2 linked regions of the Telluria mixta genome follow. Each later gene encodes a partner of the first gene's protein in a complex. Links are inferred from orthologs where the notes say so. Each region holds a gene or a part of one and is shown in the gene's direction. Other genes may lie near its edges.

Evidence for each region.
Region 2: the proteins of mnmE (region 1) and mnmG are in contact, whole or in part, in a solved structure (PDB 9HIP), measured with the Escherichia coli proteins. The link is inferred for Telluria mixta from one-to-one orthologs.

What each region holds. Positions count from the first base shown.
Region 1 is NZ_CP119520.1:2,348,596-2,353,911, forward strand. What follows is about bases 1,220-4,030. They hold mnmE (tRNA uridine-5-carboxymethylaminomethyl(34) synthesis GTPase MnmE), read left to right. Parts: upstream 1,220-1,840; coding sequence 1,841-3,220; downstream 3,221-4,030. Other genes in these bases: yidC (membrane protein insertase YidC), read left to right, coding at 1,220-1,650; P0M04_RS10435 (putative bifunctional diguanylate cyclase/phosphodiesterase), read left to right, coding at 3,443-4,030. Also shown: more of yidC, read left to right, coding at 1-1,219; more of P0M04_RS10435, read left to right, coding at 4,031-5,316. UniProt on the Escherichia coli protein: Exhibits a very high intrinsic GTPase hydrolysis rate. Involved in the addition of a carboxymethylaminomethyl (cmnm) group at the wobble position (U34) of certain tRNAs, forming tRNA-cmnm(5)s(2)U34.
Region 2 is NZ_CP119520.1:1,997,043-2,001,409, reverse strand. The notes cover bases 1,396-4,362. They hold mnmG (tRNA uridine-5-carboxymethylaminomethyl(34) synthesis enzyme MnmG), read left to right. Parts: upstream 1,396-1,895; coding sequence 1,896-3,830; downstream 3,831-4,362. Other genes in these bases: rsmG (16S rRNA (guanine(527)-N(7))-methyltransferase RsmG), read left to right, coding at 3,827-4,362; P0M04_RS08890 (DUF1176 domain-containing protein), read right to left, coding at 1,396-1,749. In the rest of the region: P0M04_RS08895 (sulfite exporter TauE/SafE family protein), read left to right, coding at 1-684; more of P0M04_RS08890, read right to left, coding at 703-1,395; more of rsmG, read left to right, coding at 4,363-4,367. UniProt on the Escherichia coli protein: NAD-binding protein involved in the addition of a carboxymethylaminomethyl (cmnm) group at the wobble position (U34) of certain tRNAs, forming tRNA-cmnm(5)s(2)U34.

The sequences.
Region 1 (5,316 bases):
ATCAATAAACGTACCATCCTGTGGATCGTGTTCGCCGTCTCGCTGGTCGTCCTGTGGAACGACTGGATGGTGGCCAACGGCAAGCAGTCGATGTTCTCGGCGCAGCCGCCGGCCAAGGTCGCGCAGGCCCCAAACCCGGCCAAGCCGAATGACCTGCCGACGGCCGCAACGCAGACTCCGGCCGGCACCGTCCCGGGCACGCCCGCGGCACCCGCGCCCGTGCAGACCCAGGTCATCACCGTCAGCACCGACGTCTATAAAGTCGACATCGACACGGCCGGCGGCGTGATCCGTCGCCTGGAACTGCTGAAATACCGCGACAAGGTCGACCAGACCAAGAACCAGGTGCTGTTCCAGGCCAACGGTCCGCGCGTCTACCTGGCCCAGACGGGCCTGACCGGCGCCAGCGCGGCCGGCGTCCTGCCGAACCACAACACCCCGTTCACGGTCCGTCCTGGCCCGCGCGCGCTGGACAGCAACAACCAGGTGCAGGTCGTGCTGGACGCGGAGCAGGGCGGCGTGCGCCTGACCAAGACCTTCACGTTCAAGCGCAACGACTACGTGATCGACGTGCGCCACGACGTGACGAACCTGACCCAGGCACCGGTGACCCCGTCGCTGTACTTCCAGCTCGAACATGACGGCATGAAGCCGGAAGGCGACACGTACTTCAACAGCAGCTACACGGGCCCGACCCTGTGGACGCCGGAAGAGCACTACCAGAAGCTGACCTTCGAAAAGATCGGCAAGGGCTCGGCCGAGCACGCGAAGACCGCGAAGGATGGCTGGATCGCGATCTCGCAGCACTTCTTCGTCTCGGCCTTCATCCCGCCGGCGAACACGCAGCGCGACATCTACACGAAGTCGCTGGGTAACAACCTGTTCGCGATCGGCGCCGTCGAGCCGCTGGGCACCGTGGCTCCGGGCGCGACCGTCTCGAACGCCGCGCGCCTGTACTCGGGCCCGCAGGTGCAGAGCCTGCTGGAAGGCGTGACCCCGGGCCTCGACCTGGTGCGCGACTACGCGTGGGCGGCGATCATCGCCAAGCCGATCTTCGCCACGATGAACTGGCTGCACTCGATGATCGGCAACTGGGGCTGGACCATCATCGCCTTCACGATCCTGATCAAGCTGCTGTTCTTCCCGCTGTCCGCGGCCGGCTACCGCAGCATGGCCAAGATGAAGACGGTGACGCCGAAGATGCAGGCGATCCGCGAGCGTTTCAAAAACGATCCGGTCAAGATGCAGCAGGCCACGATGGAGCTGTACAAGGCCGAGAAAATCAACCCGCTGGGCGGCTGCCTGCCGATCCTCGTGCAGATGCCGGTGTTCCTGGCCCTGTACTGGGTGCTGCAGGCCGCGGTCGAGATGCGCGGCGCACCGTGGGTGGGCTGGATCCACGACCTGACGGCACCGGACCCGTACTTCATCCTGCCGATCCTGTACGCGATCTCGATGTTCATCACGCAGAAGCTGAACCCGCAGCCGGCCGATCCGGTGCAGGCCAAGATGATGATGTTCATGCCGCTGGCGTTCTCGGTCATCTTCCTGTTCTTCCCGTCCGGCCTCGTGCTGTACTGGGTCGTGAACAACCTGATCTCGATGGCGCAGCAGTACGTCATCACCAAGAAGTTCGCGCCGGCCAAGTAACTCCGGCCTCGTGAGCGAAAAGCCCGTGTCCGCACGGGCTTTTTTATTGTTGGCAGCAGCCCGTCGTTCCCGCGCAGGCGGGAACCCAATTTGCACGCGTTACCACGGCGCCGGCAGTACTTGGGTCCCCGCCTTCGCGGGGACGACGTTCATGGGCATCAGTCCGACTAATAATCTACAATCCCACCCCATGAAACTCGACACCTCCCCCATCGCCGCCATCGCCACCGCCCCCGGCCGCGGCGGCATCGGCGTGGTGCGCGCCTCCGGCAAGGACTTGTCCGCCCTCGCGGCCGCGCTGTTCCCCGGCACGAAGCTCACGCCCCGCCACGCCACCTATGTGCCGTTCAAGGACGCCGCGGGCACCGTCATCGACGAGGGCCTCGCGCTGTACTTCAAGGCGCCGCATTCGTACACGGGCGAGGACGTGCTGGAACTGCAGGGCCACGGCGGCCCCGTCGTGCTGCGCATGCTGCTCGCGCGCGTGCTGGAGGCAGGCCGCGACCTGGACCTGCGCCTCGCCGAGCCGGGCGAATTCACGCGCCGCGCCTTCCTGAACGACAAGCTCGACCTCGCGCAGGCGGAAGCCGTGGCCGACCTGATCGACGCGTCCACCGAGGCCGCCGCGAAATCGGCGTCGCAATCGCTGTCCGGCGCCTTTTCGAAGGTCGTCCATGAACTGGTCGAGAAGACGATCAACCTGCGCATGCTCGTCGAGGCCACGCTCGACTTCCCGGAAGAGGAGATCGACTTCCTCGAGAAGTCCAATGCACGCGGCCAGTTGAAGGGCATCGTCGACGCGCTGGAAGCCGTGTTCCGCCAGGCGGCCCAGGGCGCGTTGCTGCGCGAGGGTTTGAATGTCGTGCTGGTCGGCCAGCCGAACGTCGGCAAATCGTCGCTGCTGAACGCACTGGCCGGATCGGACGTCGCCATCGTCACGCCGATCGCGGGCACGACGCGCGATAAAGTCAGCGAGACGATCCAGGTCGAGGGCATCCCGCTGAACATCGTCGACACGGCCGGCATCCGCGCCATCGACGAGGGCATCGACGTCGTCGAGCGCATCGGCATCGAGCGCACGTGGGGCGAGGTCGGCAAGGCGGACGTGATCCTGCACCTGCTCGACGCGAGCCTCGGCCCGGCCAAGGCCGACGAGGAGATCGTCGCCGCATTCCCGGCCGGCGTGCCCGTCGTGCGCATCTGGAACAAGATCGACCTGTCCGGCCACCAGCCGTCCGTGGACCCGGGCGCGGACGCGGTCAACATCTATTTGTCCGCGCACGAGAAGATCGGTATCGACCTGCTGCGCGCGGAACTGCTGCGCATCGCCGGCTGGCAGCAGACGGGCGAATCGCTGTACCTCGCGCGCGAACGCCACCTTGTCGCGCTGCGCCAGGCGCGCGAGCACCTGCGGTACGCCGCCGAGCACGCGGCGCAGGACGACCAGTCGCTGGATCTCTTTGCCGAGGAGCTGCGGCTCGCGCAGGACCAGCTGTCCAGCATCACGGGGCAGTTCACGCCGGATGATCTGCTGGGTGTGATCTTCAGCCGGTTCTGCATCGGTAAATAGACCGTTCCGGATGTGTGCTGGCGGCGTCCCGGATCAACTGGTGCGCCGCGCCAGCCTGAACATGTGCTCGCCCGTCCTTCCGGGCATGCCGCACGGCACGTACTGGACGGATCGCCGGATCGGGCGCAGGCTGGCCCCATGGTGCTGCGGACCTGGCCGGGGCGTCCGCGCCGCGAACCAGTCCTCATTCCAACGGTCGAAGTCGGGTACGCGGGAGACGCCATGGCGAATCGAGTCCTCATCATTTCCGCCGTCACGGACGACGTGCTTGCCCTCAGGGACGCGCTGGGCAATGCGCGCGACGGCCCGTTCGACGTGGAAGACGTTCCCGCCCTCGCTGCCGGCGTGCAGCGGCTGGCGGCGGGCGGCATCGATGCGGTCCTCTTGAACCTGACGCTGCCCGATGCGCAGGGCATGACCTGTTTCGACCGGTTGTACGAGGCAGCCTGCCACATACCCATCCTGACGCTGTGCGATCTCGACGACGAAGCCCAGGCCAAGGAAGCGGTCCAGCGCGGTGCCCAGGGCTGGCTGTCGCGGGGGTACTTCGACAATTACCTGGTGCCGCAATCGCTGCGCAACGTCATCGAACGCATGAAGGTGGAGCAGCGCCTGTACATCGCCCAGACCCGCGCGCAGATCACGCTCAACTCGATCGGCGATGCCGTCATCTCGGTCGACATGCATGGCTGTGTCGATTACCTGAACGTCGCGGCGGAACGGATGACCGGCTGGTCGCGCGACGAGGCGCGCGGGCGGCGCGTCGACGACATCCTGGCGATCGTCGACAACGTCACCGGGCGGCCGATCCCCAATCCGCTCGAATACATCCTGCGCGGCGACCCGTCCGCCGACCTGGCGGACGAGTGCGTGCTCATCGACCGCCAGGGCAGCCGCCTTCCGATCGAGGATTCGGCCGCGCCGATCCATGACTGGAACCGACATCTCGTCGGTGCGGTGATGGTGTTCCGCGACATCTCCCACAACGTGGCGTTGACGGCGAAGATGCGGCATCTGGCGCAACACGACTTCCTGACCAACCTGCCCAGCCGCATGCTGTTGAACGACCGCGTCTCGCTGGCGATCGCCCTGGCCAGGCGCAGCAACGCGTATCCGGTCCTGCTGTTCCTCGATCTCGACAAATTCAAGCACATCAACGATTCGCTCGGGCACGGCGTCGGCGACCAGCTCCTGCAGGCGGTCGCGGAACGCCTGCTGGCCTGCGTGCGCACGTCCGATACCGTCAGCCGCTACGGCGGCGACGAGTTCGTGATCCTGCTCGCCGACGAGCGTCATCCGCAGGACGCGGCGCTGACGGCGGAAAAGATCCTGCATGCGCTCGCCACGCCGTTCCTGATCGGCGAACAGGAATTGCACACCTCGACCAGCATCGGGATCGGCGTCTTTCCGTTCGACGGTACCGATGCGGTCACGCTCATCAAGAATGCCGATACGGCCATGTATCACGCAAAAGAACGTGGGCGTAATAACTACCAGTTCTTCCACCAGGCCATGAACCAGCGCGCCGTGGAGAGGCAATTGATCGAAAGCAATCTACGGCGTGCGCTGGAGCAGTCCGAGTTCACGCTGCACTACCAGCCGAAGGTCGACCTGCAGAACCATCGCATCACCGGCGTCGAGGCATTGCTGCGCTGGATGCATCCGGAATGGGGGCTGGTGCAGCCGGAGCGGTTCATCGCCATCGCCGAGGAATGCGGCCTGATCGTGCCGATCGGGCGCTGGGTGTTACGCGAAGCCTGCCTGCAAATCGTGCGCTGGCGCGAGGCGAGCATCCCGGGCGTGTCGATCGCGGTCAATGTGTCCGCCGTCGAATTCCGCCAGCGCGATTTTTTCGACCACGCACTGGCCATCCTCGAGGAAACGGGGGCCGATCCGGCCTGCCTGCAGCTCGAGCTGACCGAAACGGTCTTGATGCGCGACGTCGCCACGAGCGCGGACCTGCTGGCGAGGTTCAAGGCGCTCGGCGTCAAGATTGCCGTGGATGATTTTGGTACCGGCTATTCGAGCCTGAGCTACCTGAGCCAGTTTCCGATCGACGTGCTCAAGATCGACCAGTCGTTCGTCAGGGCGATCGA
Region 2 (4,367 bases), 350 kb from region 1 along the record:
CCGGCGATGTTTGCCATGTTTCCTCGTGAGGTACCGGCAACGCTGCTGGGCACAAATAAACTGGCCGCGATGTTCGGTACGGCCGTTGCGGCCGTCAAATACTCGCGCCGCGTGACGGTCGCCTGGAGCACGGCGGCACCGGCGGCGCTCGCCGCGTTCGCGCTGTCGTTCATCGGTGCGTGGACCGTGACCCGCGTCCCGGGCGACTTCGTCAGGAGTCTCCTGCCGCTGATCCTCGTCGCGGTGGCCGTGTACACGTACAAGAAGAAAGACCTGGGCGCCGTGCATGCGCCGGCGCACAGCGGCATGACGGAACGGCTGCTCGCGATGGGTGTCGGCGCCGCCATCGGTTTTTATGACGGCTTCTTCGGCCCCGGCACCGGCAGCTTCCTGATCTTCCTGTTTGTTCGCTTCTTCGGATTCGACTTCCTCAGCGCGTCGGCGGCGGCGAAGATCGTCAACGTCGCCTGCAATATCTCGGCGCTGATCTGGTTCGGCTACAGCGGTCACCTGCTCTGGCAACTCGGCCTGTTGATGGCCGTGTGCCAGATCGCGGGTTCACTGGTCGGAACGCGGCTGGCGCTGAAGCACGGTAGCGGCTTCGTACGCAAGCTGTTCCTTGTCGTCGTCGGGCTGTTGATCGTAAAGACAGCGTTTGACACGTTCAAGCGCTTGGGCTGGTGATTGTTTCACGTGGAACAGTCAACGCGACTTGCGGACGCGTGTGACAAGCGTCGGCAAGTTCCACGCGCCACCGGGCGTAATCTGGCGGCACATGCCGCTCGTCGCGTCGGAGGTCTGCGTGAACGCGCGGCCGTCCCAGGTCCAAGTCGCGGTCGCGACGCAATCGGCGATGCCGCGACCCTTCTGGAATGAGCTAATGACGCCGTCGTCGTAATCGGTTGCGGACGTCGTGACCAGAACGGCGGAGTAGGGTGGCTTGGCGTCCACGACCCAGTAGCCGTCGCCCGTGTTGTAGGCGGCGGTCCAGCACGTGTGCGATACGAGCAGCTTGTCTTTCGTGAAAGGCCGGGCCTCGAACTCGCCCGATGTTTCGGACGTCGAGTCCAGCAGCTCGCAATCGCCTTCCTTCACCGTCTTGCGTAGCGCGGCCCTGAGCGCGCGCGTTTGGCTGGAAGTCAGTTTAATGGGATTCTTGTCCTGGCTGACTGGCCCTGCTTGCACCTCGGGCGCGGGCAATGGCGGCACAACACTTGATTCAGATTTGCTGCCCCGGCGCACCAGCGCACCGGGGGTGTCGAGCCGGCCCTGGAACTCATCCATCTTGAGCAGTACGGCATTGGCGCCGGCTGTCGATATGGTCCACGTCGTTCCCTTGCCGGACCAGGAGATGCGGCCATCCTTGAGCAGAGCCGGCAACAGGGCGCGGACCTGCGCATCGGTCAGCGTGAGGATGGACGACTTCGGGTCGATGCGGACGATGCCGAGGGCGCGGCCATCGAGGGACATTGCGAGCTGGTCGGGCGTCGGATGACGTTCGTCATCTGCCAGTTGCAGTTCGACCTTGACCGTCTGGTTCGGCCCCGCCGCGCGCGTGACCAGGAGGGTGGCGGCCGGACCATCGCCTTCGTCGTTATAGCCTGCGGCGCGGCAGGTTCGCGTATTGTCGCAGGCGAGTTCCCAGTCCTTGTGGCTGAAGGTGGTTGACGGCAGATCGGAGCGTGGATACGCGCTGGCGTTGGCGCTCAAGGCGAGCAGGGCATAGGTAAGCGGGCGAAGTTTAGACATGGTGGCAAGGTGAAGTGAGTGTGGCGAAAAGCCTAACACGTCACTGTTTCACGTGAAACAAATCGTCGTTTTCGGGGTCGAGCCGAAGCCGCACGGAAAAAAGAATCTATAATCGCTTCTTAATCCTCCTCGCAACACACTCCATCATGCTATTTCCGACTGAATTCGACGTGATCGTCGTTGGCGGCGGCCATGCCGGCACCGAAGCGGCGCTCGCGTCTGCGCGCATGGGCCAGAAGACCCTGTTGCTCACTCATAACATCGAAACCCTGGGCGCGATGTCCTGCAACCCGTCCATCGGCGGCATCGGCAAGGGCCACCTCGTCAAGGAAGTGGACGCCATGGGCGGCGCAATGGCTATCGCCACCGACGAAGCCGGTATCCAGTTCCGCATCCTGAACTCCTCGAAGGGCCCGGCTGTGCGCGCCACGCGTGCCCAGGCCGACCGCATGCTGTACAAGCAGGCGATCCGTTCGCGCCTGGAAAACCAGCCGAATTTGTGGCTGTTCCAGCAGGCCGTCGACGACCTGGTGGTCGAAGGCGACCGCGTCGTCGGCGCCGTCACCCAGATCGGCCTGCGCTTCCGTGCGCGCGCCGTCGTGCTGACGGCCGGCACTTTCCTCGACGGGAAGATCCACGTCGGCCTGCAGAATTACTCGGCCGGCCGTGCGGGCGACCCGCCGGCGGTCTCTCTGTCGTCGCGCCTGAAAGAACTCAAATTGCCGCAGGGCCGCCTGAAAACGGGTACGCCGCCGCGCATTGACGGCCGCAGCATCGACTTCTCCGTGATGACGGAACAGCCGGGCGACCTCGATCCGGTCCCGGTGTTTTCGTACATGGGCAATGCCGCGATGCACCCGAAACAGCTGCCGTGCTGGGTGACGCACACGAATGCGCAGACGCACGACATCATCCGCAACGGCCTCGACCGCAGCCCGATGTACACGGGCGTGATCGAGGGCGTCGGTCCGCGCTACTGCCCGTCGATCGAAGACAAGATCCACCGCTTCGCTTCGAAGGAATCGCACCAGATCTTCCTCGAACCGGAAGGCCTGACGACCAACGAGTTTTACCCGAACGGTATCTCCACGAGCCTCCCATTCGACGTGCAACTGGCCCTGGTGCGCTCGATGCGTGGCCTGGAAAACGCATTCATCCTGCGTCCCGGCTATGCGATCGAATACGATTATTTCGACCCGCGCGGCCTGAAGGCATCGCTGGAGACGAAGGCCGTCCAGGGCCTGTTCTTCGCCGGCCAGATCAACGGGACGACCGGCTACGAAGAAGCCGCGGCCCAGGGCATGCTGGCGGGTATCAACGCGGCGCTGCTGACGCAGGGCCGCGAGGCATGGACGCCGTCCCGCTCGGAGGCCTATCTCGGCGTGCTGGTCGACGACCTGACGACGCAGGGCGTCGCGGAGCCGTACCGCATGTTCACGAGCCGCGCGGAATACCGTCTGTCGCTGCGCGAAGACAATGCGGATATGCGCCTGACGGAGATCGGCCGCAAGTTGGGCGTCGTGGGCGATGCGCAGTGGGAAGCGTTCGAACGCAAGCGCGAAGCCGTTGCGCGCGAACTGGAGCGCCTGCGTGCGACGTGGGTCAACCCGCGCATTCTCGCCGCAGCCGAATCGGAACGTGTAATCGGCCAGGCCATCGAGCGCGAATACAACCTGGCGGACCTGCTGCGCCGTCCGGGTGTGGAGTACGACAAGCTGGTAACCCTGCAGGGTGTCGACGGCCAGGCGCTGGGCGGTCCGGGTGTGGAAGATCCGGCTGTGAAAGAACAGGTCGAGATCCAGCTGAAGTATTCGGGCTATATCGATCGCCAGGCACGTGAAGTCGAACGCCACGATCATTACGAAAACCTGAAATTGCCCGAGAACCTGAACTATCTCGAGATCGCGGCATTGTCGATCGAAGTGCGCCAGAAGCTCGATAAACAGCGGCCCGAAACGCTGGGCCAGGCCTCGCGCATTTCCGGTGTCACGCCGGCGGCAATTTCTCTGCTGCTCGTGCACCTAAAAAAACGCGGCGCCAAGGGTTTTACCAGTGTCCCGAACGAGGAATCGGCCGCATGAAGAATTTCGACCGAGCGGCCTTGTCCGCTGTGCTGGGGGAGGGCATCGATGCGATGCGCCTCGACGTGAGCCCGGCCCAGCAGGACAAGCTGATGAATTACCTAGCGTTGATGTTCAAGTGGAATGCCGTCTACAACCTGACGTCGCTGCGCGACCCGATGCAGATGGTCACGCACCACCTGCTGGATTCGCTGGCGGCCGTGCCGGCATTCGCGGCTGCAAAGAACGTGCTGGATGTCGGTTCCGGCGGTGGTTTGCCGGGCATCGTGCTGGCGATCGTTCGTCCCGACATGAAAGTGTCGATGATCGACACGGTCCATAAAAAAACAGCTTTCCTGACGCAAGTGAAAGCGGAGCTGGGCCTGGCCAACGTCACGGTGTACACGGCACGGGTGGAGCAATTGCAGGTGAGCGACAAATTCGATGTCATCACCTCGAGGGCTTTTGCCGACCTGTCGGATTTCGTCAACTGGTCTTCGCACCTGCTGGCCGACGGCGGCCGCTACATCGCCTTGAAAGGGGTAGCACCGAAAGACG